DNA from 3 places in the Pseudoalteromonas sp. R3 genome. Region 2 is predicted to be linked to each of the others. Evidence: predicted binding sites of a transcription regulator. Region 2 holds the regulator's gene; each other region holds the start of a gene.
The links. The regulator FliA, encoded in region 2, starts transcription of late flagellar genes. The targets are predictions, from matches to a motif close to CTAAAGNTNNNNNNNNNNNNGCCGATA.
Positions count from the first base shown of each region.

Region 1: ELR70_RS16945 (VC2046/SO_2500 family protein) is a predicted target of FliA. The motif match lies at 1,422-1,448, and genes of this name have one in related genera.
Region 3: ELR70_RS06635 (DUF5610 domain-containing protein) is a predicted target of FliA. The motif match lies at 955-981, and genes of this name have one in related genera.

Region 1 covers NZ_CP034835.1:2,744,582-2,746,850, reverse strand. Annotated here, with positions in the region: gene ELR70_RS16975 (ion channel) at 1-134, opposite strand, end outside; gene ELR70_RS16970 (YgjP-like metallopeptidase domain-containing protein) at 207-692, shown strand; tRNA gene ELR70_RS16960 (tRNA-Tyr) at 1,071-1,155, opposite strand; tRNA gene ELR70_RS16955 (tRNA-Tyr) at 1,179-1,263, opposite strand; tRNA gene ELR70_RS16950 (tRNA-Tyr) at 1,286-1,370, opposite strand; gene ELR70_RS16945 (VC2046/SO_2500 family protein) at 1,483-2,004, shown strand; gene ELR70_RS16940 (YchJ family metal-binding protein) at 2,268-2,269, opposite strand, start outside.
Region 2 covers NZ_CP034835.1:3,095,880-3,098,148, forward strand. Annotated here, with positions in the region: gene ELR70_RS18625 (protein phosphatase CheZ) at 1-540, opposite strand, end outside; gene cheY (chemotaxis response regulator CheY) at 560-943, opposite strand; gene ELR70_RS18635 (RNA polymerase sigma factor FliA) at 987-1,721, opposite strand; gene ELR70_RS18640 (MinD/ParA family protein) at 1,724-2,269, opposite strand, start outside.
Region 3 covers NZ_CP034835.1:381,110-383,378, reverse strand. Annotated here, with positions in the region: gene ELR70_RS06635 (DUF5610 domain-containing protein) at 1-924, opposite strand, end outside; partial or broken gene trmA (tRNA (uridine(54)-C5)-methyltransferase TrmA) at 1,084-2,180, shown strand; gene ELR70_RS06625 (thiol:disulfide interchange protein DsbA/DsbL) at 2,239-2,269, opposite strand, start outside.

The sequences.
Region 1 (2,269 bases), 350 kb from region 2:
AGCTTTTGTGTTAACTCCAGACCGCTCTTGTCAAATTTGCTATCATGCCAAAAGCAATAGCCTGAACCCATATCTATTTCTTGGCATTTTTGGCCATCGGGTGACTCATATTGGCAAAGAGGTTTGTTGTTCATAGTGTGCCAGATCAATCCTTCTTATAAGTAATGGTAGCAGTATTTTTTCAGGGTTAATAAAAAATTGTATCTATGTCATTTGATTATCAGTTAAGCATCAGTAAGCGCAGACAGAGTGTTGCGATTAAAGTTACAGCCGAGGGGGTGAAAGTATTTGCGCCTTACGGCATCGATCAACACTGGCTCGATACCTGGTTAAAAAGCAAGTCACACTGGGTTGAAAATAAAAAGTTGGCGATGTCCGTCCAACAACAGCGGATCCAGACGCCTTTTATTAGTAAGAAAATTCAGATATTTGGCGAGCAGTATAAGTTTGAGTTATCACCAAGCAGCTCTTACATTGATCACGATGCGAAATGCATTGGTCTTCAAACTCGTGCTAAACCCGGCTCTGAAGGGGCGCGAAAAGCGCTGTTTGGATATTTAAACCAGGTGTTACTTAGTTATGTGATGCCGGTACTGGCAGAATATTCAAGCCTTATGGGAAGCCAGTATGATGAACTTAAGATCAGGGAATACAAACGTCGTTGGGCAGTTTGTCATCAAGCGGTACACTAGCACTCAATAGTCTATTGATTGGCGCTCCTAAGTGGGTCATTGATTATGTTATTGTGCATGAATTGGCACATTTCCATGTGATGGCACACAATCAAGCTTTTTGGAAAATAGTGGCGCATCATTATCCTGAATACAAAAATGCAAAAGCTTATTTGAGCCAAAACGCAGTGGCGTTACAGATAGAAAAGTAATAGTGCGAAGACTTTATCGAAGTGAATGATCGAGATAGGCCGTTGCCAGTAATATTCAGACACGCAAACTGCGCTTCTAAAGTAAGAGGTGAGTTTTCGTTCGATACCAGATGTTTTGGCCTGAATGTTTTATTTTGACAGTAGTAAAATCTATGAAGTAATTTTCAAAAAATACTTAGTAGAAAAGTGGTGGAGGGGGCTGGATTCGAACCAGCGAAGGCAGTGCCGTCAGATTTACAGTCTGATCCCTTTGGCCGCTCGGGAACCCCTCCTGAGAGAAAAACAAATTGTAAGATGGTGGAGGGGGCTGGATTCGAACCAGCGAAGGCAGTGCCGTCAGATTTACAGTCTGATCCCTTTGGCCGCTCGGGAACCCCTCCTAAGAGAATACAAGTTGTTATGTGGTGGAGGGGGCTGGATTCGAACCAGCGAAGGCAGTGCCGTCAGATTTACAGTCTGATCCCTTTGGCCGCTCGGGAACCCCTCCTCAACATGGGCGCTGATAATATCAAAGTTTTTAGTGAAGTAAAGAAATGTTCTAAAGAAAATTGAAAAAATGCCGATAAATTTTCATATTCACTAAATTGTGGCGATTTTACATGCAGATAGACGGTATTTTATGCAAAGAGGCTCAGCTTGGTAGTGCGCTTAATCACAGCGTTCATGAAGCCAGGCGTGGTGACTTTGCGTTGCTTTTATCTTTGCTGTCTCAGGACGCGTTAGATTTTAGCCAGTTTGACCTGCCTCATACGTCACCAGAAGAGCCCGATAAATCTGAAGCTGCATTAAAAAAGGCGTTACAGCTTGGTCCACAGAAGCCACTTGCGCCGGAACAGTTCAATATGTTGATAGGCCAGGACAATGGATTCCTGGTTCAGGAAGGGGATCTGGCAAGTCTTCGTCTAAAGGAGTGCTTACAACCAGAGCCTTATGCTGTGCGTAATGATAAAAAACATATTCCTCTACATATTGTCGATAATCTTGAACCGGCAGTAAGACAGAGGCTAGAAAAAACCAGAACCCCTCAAATGATTGTTGATAATAAAGACATCGATGCTGCAGGGTTTTATGATCAGATAGCCGGGGGGGAAATGCAATCTATGTTGCAGGTTGCTGTTTAAAGAAGCACACCGACGGCATGGGAATACAAAAGATGCTTTGGATAGGGTTATATATTTGTATGCACCAAATACAAATCTAAATGAGGAGAACATTTAGTTTTTGCTGAGTATCACTCTACGGGGACTCATCCCGTTTTACAGGGCGCTGCTTTGGCACCCTTAAAAACGCAGCAACAAAAAATTAAAAGTAATATTCAAGCGCGAGAACATTACACTTTATGGGTTATTGCGTATTCAATAACCCAAAAGTTTAGCCAGCCAACCT
Region 2 (2,269 bases):
AACACGCCGGATCACCTGTCCGGTTAAATCTTGATAATCTTGCGCCATCAGTACGTTGGTCATCAGACTCTGTAATTCATCTGTACGGCCTCTGGACGACTGCATAAAACTGTCAAGATCGTGACATAAAGATTTGAACTCTCCAAGCTGGATATCCCGGCTCATCAGTCTGTCCCAAGTGGGTTTGATTTCTGAGAGTTCATCGGCAAGTTCTTGGGCTAAGGGAAGACTCGCTTCTACGGCATCCATGGTTTTATTAGCCGCGCTTTCTGTCATCTCCATGACATAATTTAGGCGCTGCTTCGCATCTGGAATGGCTTCTGTCGTGAGATCAGCTAAACGGGTATCTAACTCAAAGTTTTTCAATGATTCATGAAGTTGTCGAGTCAGCTTACCCACTTCAGCGAATAGCTCTGATTGTTCTTTGTTAGTGGCCTCAATTAATATCTCATCAGCCTTTTCCTGCTCACCTTGTTCTAGGTATTCAACGAGCAGTTTAGCCTGTTCCAGAGTTATCTGTGGCACAGAAGATGTTGACATAAGCCTACCCTTATCAATACTAGCCTAAACGTTCGAACACTTTTTCTAGTTTGGTTTTCAGGGTTCCTGCCGTAAACGGTTTAACGATGTAACCATTAACTCCAGCCTGGGCAGCGGCAACGATTTGTTCTTTTTTCGCTTCTGCTGTAACCATAAGTACTGGGATGTGTTTAAGCTTGTCATCAGCACGAATTGCGCGTAACAAATCGATACCTTGCATGCCCGGCATATTCCAGTCAGTTACGACGAAGTCGAAGTCCTGATTTTGCAACATTGGAAGTGCCGTACTGCCATCATCAGCCTCTTGAACATTGGTAAAGCCTAAGTCTCTTAGCAGGTTTTTGATTATTCTTCTCATCGTAGAGAAATCATCAACCACGAGAATTTTCATGTTCTTATCCAAAACTTCCTCCGGTGAGGTTTGAACCTATATTGTAAAACTTACTCTAATTGATCCAGTCATTGATCTTTGCACGAAGCTTGATCATTGCTTGACCGTGAATCTGACTCACTCGAGATTCGCTGACCTCTAAAATCGCGCCAATCTCTTTTAAATTCATCTCGTCGTTGTAATACAAAGACAGCACCAAAGCATCGCGCTCAGGTAAAGTCTTGATAGCATTGACTAACGACTCGTTAAAGCGCTCATTTTTAACATTATTGAATGGTTTGTCTAGCGCAAAATCGTTGCCTGCGGGAGAAATTACGTCTTCGTCGACCCCAAGGTCTTCGATGCCGATAACTTTACTCGCATTCACATCATGTAAAATATGATGGTACTCATCCAGCGTAATATCAAGTTTTTCAGCGATTTCAGTATCTTTTGGTTCACGCCCAAGCTGAGATTCGAGCTCAGCAATGGCTTCTGCTACCATTCGGCCATTTTTGTGGACAGAGCGTGGAGCCCAATCACCGCGGCGTATCTCGTCTATCATTGCGCCACGGATTCGAATACCTGCAAACGTTTCAAAGCTTGCCCCTTTGCTTGCGTCAAAATTTTTACAGGCTTCAATTAATCCAATCATGCCTGACTGAACTAAATCATCTAACTGAACACTGGCTGGTAACCTAGCTAACAAATGACAGGCCACCTTTTTTACCAAAGGTGTATGACGCTCAACCACCTTGTGAAGGTGGTCCGTCGTTTGATATCCCGCCATGCGGTTGACCGGTGAAGCCATCGTTAACCGTTTACCAGTTGCTCAATAAAGAATTCCAAATGACCTGATGGTTGATGGGGGATGGGCCACTTGACAGCTTTGCTTGCCAGGCCTCTGAATGCCACGGCAGCAGGTGAATTGGGGAAAAGCTCAACGATGGTTTTTTGACGTCGCGAAGATTTACGCATATTTTCGTCAAACGGAATCGTTGCAACCAGTTCCAGAGCAACATCTAAAAACCGGTCGGTGACTTTGGATAGTTTTGCGAAAAGCTCTTGCCCTTCTCTTAAACTGCGTACCATATTGGCCACAATTTTAAACTTATACACTCCATGCTCGCGGCTTAGGACTTTGATCAACGCGTAAGCATCGGTAATCGAAGTCGGCTCGTCGCATACCACGACCAACACGTCTTGAGCAGCACGAGAAAAGCTCAAAACCATGTCTGAAATACCTGCTGCGGTATCGACAATTAAAATGTCAAATTCGCTACTGAGTTCACTGAACGCACGTATTAGCCCAGCATGCTCGGCAGGTGTTAACTCCACCATACTTTGCGAGCCAGACGT
Region 3 (2,269 bases), 1.8 Mb from region 2:
CTGCAGTGCTTTTTCCAAATCTTTCATTGGATTACTCTGTTGATACTGGGCAATCGCAGCAGAAGTTTTGGTCTGGCGCAGATCCATAGTGAAATTGACGATTTGCTCACTGTTAATTCCCAGTTCCTGCACTTTGGCAAACGCATCATCATAGTCACCGGCGAAAAAGGTATCGCTGACATCGCGGATGTCTTTCATCATGTCATTAATCGCGGCCTGCTCATCTTCGTTGAGGTCGCCATTCACACTGATGGAAAAATTAAGCTCATGACTGCTTTGCTCACCATACGCAAACCCTTCGCCATCGCCATTACGTGCATAGCTTGCCGCTTTCGACTGACTCATCGCATCACTGAACGAAATCACCACCTCATCCCCTTCAGCAGTAGTAAAGGCATACTCGGCTTGATTAGATAAACTGGCAAACTGTGCAGCACTCACAGATACCTGCTGTGGTTTAGGATCAAACAGCTCTTTTTCAAACTCATCTAACCCTTTAAAAATCCCTTCGCGGGACTTTTCTATCCCTTCCTCGATTTCATCATTAAACAGGCCTGTGCCTTTTAAATCTTCAGACGCTTCATCAATTCCCATCTGCACGCCCTTACGTGCTTGATCAAGCATACTTTTGAGTGTGTCGTCGTCTTCTCCGGCTGCTTTGGCTTTTTTCACTGCCCCCTGGACAAACCCCAGCACATTTTTGACAATTTCTTCAAAATCAAACAGGGGCTTGTCTTTTTCTTCTTTTTTCTCAATGCCCAGTGCTTGTGCGAGTTTATCATCAAGGATCTTGGCTGCTGCCTGAGATTTGTTTCCGTGGTAACTATCCGTATTAATTGACATATTAGGGATAAGCGATTTGGCTTTACCCGCATTATGCTGCATCGCCGGATTCAACAGCTGATTCAACTGTCCGATTTTCATGTCTGCTCTCCGCTTTACTTGATAGTTGGTTATCGGCCAAAACGCCTTAAGCTTAAGTCTATTGTACAATAAAAGAGCAAAATATTTTGCTCTTTGCTGGACAAATCGAAAGTGCATCCTAAAATAGCGCCTCTTTGCATTAACTATGGTGGTTTTAATATGGCGGTGATCACGATTGACACTTCGACCTACGAGCAACAGTTGACAGAAAAACAACAGCGGATCAGTGCGCAATTTGCCCGCTTCGATGCGCCACAACTGGAAGTGTACGACTCCCCAAAAAGCCACTATCGCCAGCGTTGCGAATTCCGCGTCTGGCATGATGGAGACGATCTGTTCCACATCATGTTCGATCAACAGACCAAAGAAAAGATCCGAGTCGATCAGTTCGATCCGGCGCGCCTTTGGTCAATGAAATGATGCAGGTAATGATGGATAAGCTGCGCCACAACGAGATCCTGCGCCGTAAACTATTCCAGATTGATTATCTGACAACGCTCAGTGGCGAAGTGCTGATCAGCCTGCTTTATCACAAAGCGCTGGACAATGCCTGGCAAGAGGCTATGCAGGCTTTACGTAATGAGCTACAACAAAGCTATAAAGTCGACTTTATCGGTCGTGCCAGAAAACAAAAAGTGGTGTTTGGCGATGACTTTGTGACAGAGCAGCTTACAGTCAATGGCAAACATTACACCTACCAGCAGGTTGAAAATAGCTTTACTCAGCCCAACGCGGCAGTGAATGAAAAAATGTTGGCCTGGGCACAAGATCTTTGCGCTCCGCTGCAAAACGATCTTCTCGAACTTTACTGTGGTAATGGCAACTTCTCTATCGCACTGGCAGGTCAGTTTAACCGAGTATTAGCCACAGAGATCTCTAAATCATCGGTTCATTCTGCACAATACAATATTGCAGCCAATAAGGTGGATAACCTGGATATCATTCGTATGTCGAGCGAGGAATTTACGGCAGCCATGAAGGGTGAAAAACAGTTCTCCCGCCTCAAAGGCATAGACCTGCAAAGTTACAACTGCCAGACCATTTTAGTCGATCCACCTCGCGCAGGCATGGATGAGCTCACCTGTAACTTGGTCAGCCAATACGACAACATCATTTATATTTCCTGTAACCCGGATACGCTGGAACGCGATCTGGAATTACTATGCGACACGCACCAGATCTCACGCATCGCCATTTTCGATCAGTTCCCCTATACCCACCATGTGGAGTCGGGCGTCTTTCTGACCAGAAAATAAAGTGAATTTGAGGCATAAAAAAACCCGCGTTCATCGCGGGTTTTTTTCATCTTAAAGATTAGGATTTTTTCGCCAGATAGTTGATCAGA